2 linked regions of the Endozoicomonas gorgoniicola genome follow. The protein of the gene in region 2 interacts with the protein of the main gene of each other region in a pairwise test. Links are inferred from orthologs where the notes say so. Each region holds a gene or a part of one and is shown on either strand. Other genes may lie near its edges. The genes, in order: dnaE and dnaQ.

Evidence for each region.
Region 1: the proteins of dnaQ (region 2) and dnaE interact in binary tests that used the Escherichia coli proteins (3 or more experiments, as listed by UniProt). The link is inferred for Endozoicomonas gorgoniicola from one-to-one orthologs.

What each region holds. Positions count from the first base shown.
Region 1 is NZ_JAPFCC010000001.1:2,505,683-2,510,042, forward strand. What follows is about bases 252-4,290. They hold dnaE (DNA polymerase III subunit alpha), read right to left. Parts: upstream 3,962-4,290; coding sequence 452-3,961; downstream 252-451. Also shown: accA (acetyl-CoA carboxylase carboxyl transferase subunit alpha), read right to left, coding at 1-204; NX722_RS11460 (hypothetical protein), read left to right, coding at 4,348-4,360. UniProt on the Escherichia coli protein: DNA polymerase III is a complex, multichain enzyme responsible for most of the replicative synthesis in bacteria. This DNA polymerase also exhibits 3' to 5' exonuclease activity. The alpha chain is the DNA polymerase catalytic subunit.
Region 2 is NZ_JAPFCC010000001.1:1,711,736-1,714,791, reverse strand. The notes cover bases 112-2,846. They hold dnaQ (DNA polymerase III subunit epsilon), read right to left. Parts: upstream 1,958-2,846; coding sequence 1,265-1,957; downstream 112-1,264. Other genes in these bases: NX722_RS07715 (hypothetical protein), read right to left, coding at 2,088-2,846; NX722_RS07725 (hypothetical protein), read right to left, coding at 112-891. In the rest of the region: more of NX722_RS07725, read right to left, coding at 1-111; more of NX722_RS07715, read right to left, coding at 2,847-3,056. UniProt on the Escherichia coli protein: DNA polymerase III is a complex, multichain enzyme responsible for most of the replicative synthesis in bacteria. The epsilon subunit contain the editing function and is a proofreading 3'-5' exonuclease.

The sequences.
Region 1 (4,360 bases), 790 kb from region 2 along the record:
ACGGGGGTGACGCGCCAGCTGAGCTACCTGCCAGGAGGTCAGGTCAGAAAAAATCTGCCGGGTCAGGGTATTACACTTCTCCTGCAGATTGCTGATTTCTTCGGTAATATTCAGCTCCGCATCACTGCTGACCAGGCGCAGCTCTTCGATTTTCGCTTCTAATTCAGCGATCGGCTGTTCAAATTCCAGATAATTCGGGTTCATGAAATCCACTTATTGCAGGCTGTCATGGCAACAGGCGTTTATCGCCAATAATAACTACTGCAAAAAATACGTAAACAACACTGAAAAGTCGAGTTAAAAAGCGTAATTCTTCGTAAGCTCAGGCGTTTCACTCCGCAGAGCTGCACAACCTGGGAGAGCTGCATTTTCACAGTAACTATCAACTGAAAAAGTTTTCTACCCCCTGAAGTCCTGGTTCGCAACTTCAGGGTCATCCAGAAAATTCAGCCTAACGATATTCGATTTTTGCTGCACCTTTACCCAGCCACTGACGAAGATTGAGAACCAGATCATCACTTGGACTAACATTCCACTTTTCACCCAGAACCAGGCTGGCAGACGCATCTTCACGGCTATAGTCAATCTGTACCGGCAAACGACCCGGATGCTGCTGCAACAGACCGGAAAGGCGCTGATTAAAACCACGATCCATCTGCCCGGCGCTCAGTTGCAAAACAATCTGACGCGCATAATGGCTACGGGCATCCACAATATTCAGTATTTTTCTGGTTCTCACCTTCAGGCTGCCGGAATAGTCATCGTGAGTGACTTCGCCTTCGACCACAATCACAGCGTCCATCTTGAGCAATTCATGAAACTGCTCAAAGACATCGGCAAAAATAGACACCTCTATTCGACCAGTACGATCATCCAGGGTGATAAAGCACATCTTGTCGCCACGCTTGTTCTTCATGACCCGCATGGCCACGACCAAACCGGCAATATTCTGAGTATCCCCACGGGCTGGCTGCAGGTCTTTTATCCGGTTACGGATAAAGTGCTTTATTTCATGCTCGTATTCATCAATCGGGTGACCGGTCAGGTACAGCCCAAGGGTATCCTTTTCACCACTCAGGCGACTCTTGTCAGTCCACTCAGACACGGACTGATAACTGTCGTACACATTCTCTTCACCGGCTGGCACTAATGCACCAAACAAGTCGCTATGACCGGAATCAAAACTCTTTGCCGCCTGATCAGCCGCCTTAATCGCCTCCGCCTGACTGGCTTCCAGTACAGCCCGGTTAAAATTCAGCGCTTTTTTCGTTCCGGGTTTTGGCCCCATCAGGTCCAGAGCACCAGAGCGAATCAGCGCCTCCAGCACACGCTTGTTAATACGTTTGGCGTCTGTACGCTCACAAAAATCGAACAGGTCTTTAAAGTCACCGCCTTCTTGCCGTGCTTCAACAATGGCTTCAATCGGGCCTTCACCAACCCCCTTGATCGCACCCAGCCCATAGACAATATGCCCGTCGTCGTTAACGCCAAACATATATTCACCACTATTCACGTTCGGCGGCAGAACGGTCAGCCCTATATCTCGACACTCTTCTATAAAGGTCACGACCTTGTCGGTGTTCTGCATATCAGAACTCATGACCGCCGCCATAAATTCTGCAGGGTAATGAGCCTTCAGCCACAGGGTCTGATAGGACACCAGCGCATAAGCCGCCGAGTGGGATTTGTTAAAACCATAACCGGCGAATTTCTCCACCAGGTCGAAGATTTTCATGGCCAGCTCACCATCAACCCCCTGCTGAATCGCCCCTTCCTCGAAGATGGAACGCTGCTTGGCCATCTCTTCCGGCTTTTTCTTACCCATCGCCCGGCGCAACATGTCTGCACCACCGAGGGTATAACCTGCCAGTACCTGGGCGATCTGCATCACCTGCTCCTGATAGAGAATAATGCCGTAGGTGGGCTGCAGAATCGGTTGCAGCGATTCGTGCTGGTACTGGGCATCGGGGAACGACAACTCTTCACGACCATGCTTACGGTTAATGAAGTTATCCACCATGCCCGACTGCAAAGGCCCGGGGCGGAACAGCGCCACCAGTGCAATAATATCTTCGAAACAGTCAGGCAGAAGTCGTTTAATCAGATCCTTCATACCACGGGATTCAAGCTGGAATACTGCGGTGGTTTCAGCGCGCTTGAGCATATCGTAGGAAGTCTTGTCTTCCAGATCGATTTGCATAATATCCAGCGGCTCTTCACCCCGTTGCTGACGACGGGGGTTAATCATTTTCAGCGCCCAGTCGATGATGGTCAGGGTTCGCAGCCCCAGAAAGTCGAACTTGACCAGACCTGCTGATTCCACATCGTTCTTGTCGAACTGGGTCACTACACCCTGACCGTGTTCGTCACAATACAGGGGGGCAAAGTCAGTCAGTTTGGTCGGCGCGATAACCACACCACCCGCGTGTTTACCTACGTTCCGGGTAACACCCTCCAGCTTCAGCGCCATCTCCCAGATTTCCCGGGCCTGCTCATCCCCCTCCAGAAAGTCACGTAGCATGCCTTCCTGCTCAAAGGCCTTGTTCAGGGTCATGCCGACTTCAAAGGGAATCAGCTTGGACAGTTTGTCAGCCAGACCAAAGGACTTGCCCTGAACCCTTGCCACATCACGCACTACCGCCTTGGCAGCCATGGTACCAAAGGTAATGATCTGGGAAACCGCATTGCGCCCGTAGGTCCGGGCAACGTAATCAATCACCTTGTCTCGTCCGTCCATGCAGAAGTCGACGTCAAAGTCAGGCATGGAAACACGTTCCGGGTTCAGAAACCGTTCGAACAGCAGATCATACTGAATCGGATCAAGGTCGGTAATTTTCTGAGCATAAGCCACCAGGGAGCCGGCACCGGAACCCCGCCCGGGGCCTACCGGAATACCGTTTTTCTTGGACCACTGGATAAAGTCCATTACGATCAGGAAGTAGCCGGGAAAACCCATCTGCAGAATAATGTCCAGCTCAAAATCGAGACGATCCCGGTAAATTTTTTCTTTTTCTGTGTACTCCGGGTCATCCGGTTGCAAAATAAACCGAAGTCGCTCGGTCAGGCCATCATGGGAAAACTTGCGAAAGTATTCATCCATGGTCATGCCTTCCGGCACTGGAAACTCCGGCAGGAAGTATTCACCCAGATGTACATAAACCGAACAGCGCCGGGCTATTTCGACGGTATTCTCAATAGCTTCAGGAATGTCCGAGAACAGCTCAATCATCTCGTCTTCCGACTTGAGATACTGCTCCTCACTGTACCGTTTTATACGACGAGGATCGTCCAGCGTCATACTCTCGCCAATGCACACCCTGGACTCGTGAGCCTCAAACTCTTCACGGGTCAGAAACATGACATCATTGGTCGCGACTACCGGACAGCCCAGTTTGGCTGCCAGCGCCACTGAACCGTGTACACACTCCTCATCACCCGTTCGATTGGTTCGGTGCAGCTCCAGGTAATAGCGATCCGGAAACACGTCCATCCATTCCCGGGTCAACTGTTCCGCCAGAGGCAGATTACCGTTGACAATCGCCTGTCCCACATCACCGTCTTTAGCTCCAGACAGGGCAATCAACCCCTCAGACTTCTCCCTGATCCACTCGCGTTTGACGATAGCCCTGCCATGCACCTGGTTCTCAAGAAAGGACTGGGAAATCAGCTCGGTCAGGTTGCGATAACCATTTTCATTCATAGACAGCAGCACCATCCGAACCGGTTCCAGATCCGGATCACTGTGGGAAACCCACAGATCTGCGCCACTGATGGGCTTAAGACCCGCTCCCTGAGTACCGCTATAAAACTTCACCAGCGAGTACAGATTCGACTGATCCGTAACCGCTATGGCAGGAAAACCTGCTTCCGAAACCGCCTTGATCAAAGGCTTGACCCGGACTAATCCATCACTCAGGGAAAATTCGGTATGCAATCTCAGGTGTATAAAACGTGCGGACATGGGGGTAGGAAACCAAAAACCGTAAAACAACAGTTTAACAGCTCTGCCGGACTGTTCTCCAGTCCTGTAAAAGCACGAGAAACAGCATCATCAAACGAATTCAGGGAAGACTGAGAACGGCACGACTGCGAAAAAATTCGGGGACAAAAAAAACGTGCTACATTTGATTATCAGATTTTTCTTGTTCCGCATAACATAGCATAACCACTAAGGTCTGCTATGATCCGTTATCGTCTACTTGATAAAAAAGCCTACTGCTGCCAACTGACTAAAACAGCCAACTCCGCGTTAGTCTTAATGGCTTTACCTGAAATAAAAAACTGTCATTCGAAATGGTCAGGTAAATCAATTATTCAGTATCAATCTGTTAAGTATAAGGTTTTACTATGACATATCGGG
Region 2 (3,056 bases):
GAATGGCTGCCACTCATACAGATTAAAATGAATATCCCGGATGCGTTTTTTGGGCATCTCTGAAATAAAGCTGTTTGCTTCAACGACAGTGCCTTCTACCCAGTTCAGCCTGACACCAAATCGTTTTTGCATTGATGGCGGATTCTGCCCCCGGAAAACCAGGTAATTATTATGGATATTGCCGTCACCATTTGTCACACTCACACCGCACTGATCAGGACTGCCTTTAGCTTCTCCGCCATTAAGGATTATGGTGTTATTGTGTACATTAAAATATTCATTTACCCCATTGCCTGAATCATCTGGTCTTGCTGTCAATGACATTCCGAAGGCTGAACCATTGGTTTCCATCCAGTTTTTATGAACCTGATAATAGGTATCGTCTTCAATGCCCTCCCCTTCGCTGCCTGACTCAGACAGAATCAGAGCATACAGCCCATCCACGCCCGTCAAGTCAGACCAGGATAATCGGAAGCCATGAGTACCCGATGAATAAACCAGAACTTTTTTTAAGCCATCACTGTCAGAAAGAAAGTCACTGTCTGCCAGTTTGGCACCATCCACCTTCAGCCCTGATAGCGCGCTTTTATTACCAAGGAAGACCAGGCAGGAAACCTTTTCACCAGAAGTATCAAACCCTTTATCAGGAGACAGTTCAATAAACGCATTCTGGCTGGCAGGAATCAGACCTTTGCCGTTTGTCAATTTGACCGGCTTATCCACCAGATAAGAGCCGCCATGAACCAGCAGTAAATCACCGTCCTGCATTTCAGAAACACTCTGGTTTAAATCAATACCAGACTTTTCCACCTTAACCTTTTCCGGCGCATAACTGGCACAGATTTTATAATATTCTGACTTGCTATCGTAGCGCTTGCATTCAGGACTCACATCAGCCCTTGCTGCACAAGTGAACAACACAATCAAAGTAGTCAGCGTTTTTAAGGGCAAAAAATATTGGATTTTAATTAAATCGATCATGAAAACCATCACTAATCAGAAAGAATGAATATTCCCTTGTTCAAAGGGTGGGGTTATTGAGTATTCAGAACTATCAGGATGCAGCTCTAACAGACTAGTACTACCCAGGGAGGCTTGCTGGTATGTTTGCAGTGCGTGGCAGCCGGAGAATGTAGACTGGTTATTTCCCTGTCGCTGCATCTCGCCGAAGTGGGCCTGATTGGTTTAATGGTGATTATCCTGAGCAGAGGAAGCATCCCGTACCAGGTTGCAATGAGTACGGGAGCAGAGCAGAAAGGGGCAGTTATAGCAAAGAGGTGTCCTGACCAATTTTTTCCTGTTTCTCCCGGTGCAGCTGCATCTCATCAGCCGTTGGTCTGATCACCCGGGTCAGAGGTCGTCCTTCCGGCAGACGGCGAATGGTCGACCCATCGACGTCTTCACCACCGATTCCTCCCAGCAACAGCGATGTCTGTCCGCCGGTCATGGCAAGATAGACTTCCGCAAGAATCTCGGAGTCAAGCAATGCCCCATGAAATACCCGGGAAGAGTTATCAATAAAATAACGTTTGCACAGGGCATCCAGGTTGTTCTTCTGCCCCGGGTGTTTTTTGCGCGCCAGTTCCAGACTGTCAGTAATAGTGCAGTAGTCTTCAACCTTGCCCAGACCCCGCCTGAGCCGTTTGAATTCATGGTTGAGGAAGTTAACGTCAAAGGTGGCGTTATGGGCGATCATCTCTGAGTCTTTGATGAAGGCCAAAAAGTCATCCGCCACTTCATTGAACAAGGGTTTGTCTTTTACAAACTCATTGGTGATACCGTGTACGGCAATAACTTCCGCATCCATCTCTCTTTCAGGGTTGATGTAAACATGGAAAGTATTGCCCGTCAGTTTACGGTCGATCATTTCGACACAACCGATTTCAACGATCCGGTGACCACTTTTGGGATCAATACCCGTGGTTTCCGTATCCATAACAATCTGTCTTGCTGCCACGATAAAGTCCTGTGAGCGATAGCTCCCTGAATATAAGTGTTCTGATTATATCAACCAACGCCATAGAATTCGTCAGTGTTTGTCTCAGGATTTCTGAGGATGGCGGGAAAACCACTTCCTGACCCGGCATCTATGTAGGATTCCCTCTGGATCGAATCGAAATTTTCTGCCCATAGGAAGCCCGGGTTAATGACTGAACGGCATGACGCCCTCCCCGACTGACGAATTCTTCCCTCTGATAACGAACATGCCCAAGTGACTGCATAATGCAGCTGAACCCGGTCAGATAACTGGTTCGGTCTTTCTCATTATCAAAAAGACTGGCACGCTGATCAGCCAGTATCGTACAGGCGGCAGGCTCTTTCGGAAGTTCTGATAAACCAACTCCCAGCTTCCTGCATAACGCCCGGTTTAAAAAACTCTCAGCTTCATCCATTATCTCCAGTGATGCTCTGGCATAGATATCATGCCCGGTGTAGACGCAAGCTGTATCAGGTTGTTTCTGTATCCGGATCAACGACCATGCAGACTCTTCATAAATTCGCTCAATCCCAGCCTGTTTATCGTACTTAATTTGCAGTTTTTCCAGTATCTCCAGCTCTTCAAAAGGATCATAGAGAGACATTGCAATATTCTTCATCTCTCTATGAATTTCATCAGGCCAGTATTGGGGCAGCAATGCAGTCAGGCGTCCTGGTGCCCTGACAGCGCTTTCTTCTGCCTGTTTACGGGATTCAGACGACGGACGTGGGGATGATTGTGGTGTTGCAGCCACTTCCGCAGTGGAAGGAGTGGATATTTCTGCAAGGCTTGACGGTTCTTTAGTTGTCTTAACAGGAGTGGTAGCAGTAGGGACAGTCTGTTTACTTCGATGAGTTTTATGAGATTTTTTTCTGGTTTTCTTTTTTGTTTTCACCGGCTCCTTTGTCGGTTTCAACTGCCCTTCCGGCAGCCAGTCAGGGTCAACCCCCTGAGCGTTAAGTCTGGCTGTCACCTCAGGGGGAAGTAAAGACAGGGTCTCTAAATTTTTTATCTCTTCACTTTTAGCCTGATAGGCGCGCAGGGACGCTTCTGCGATGTCCAGAGCTTCGTTCGGTGG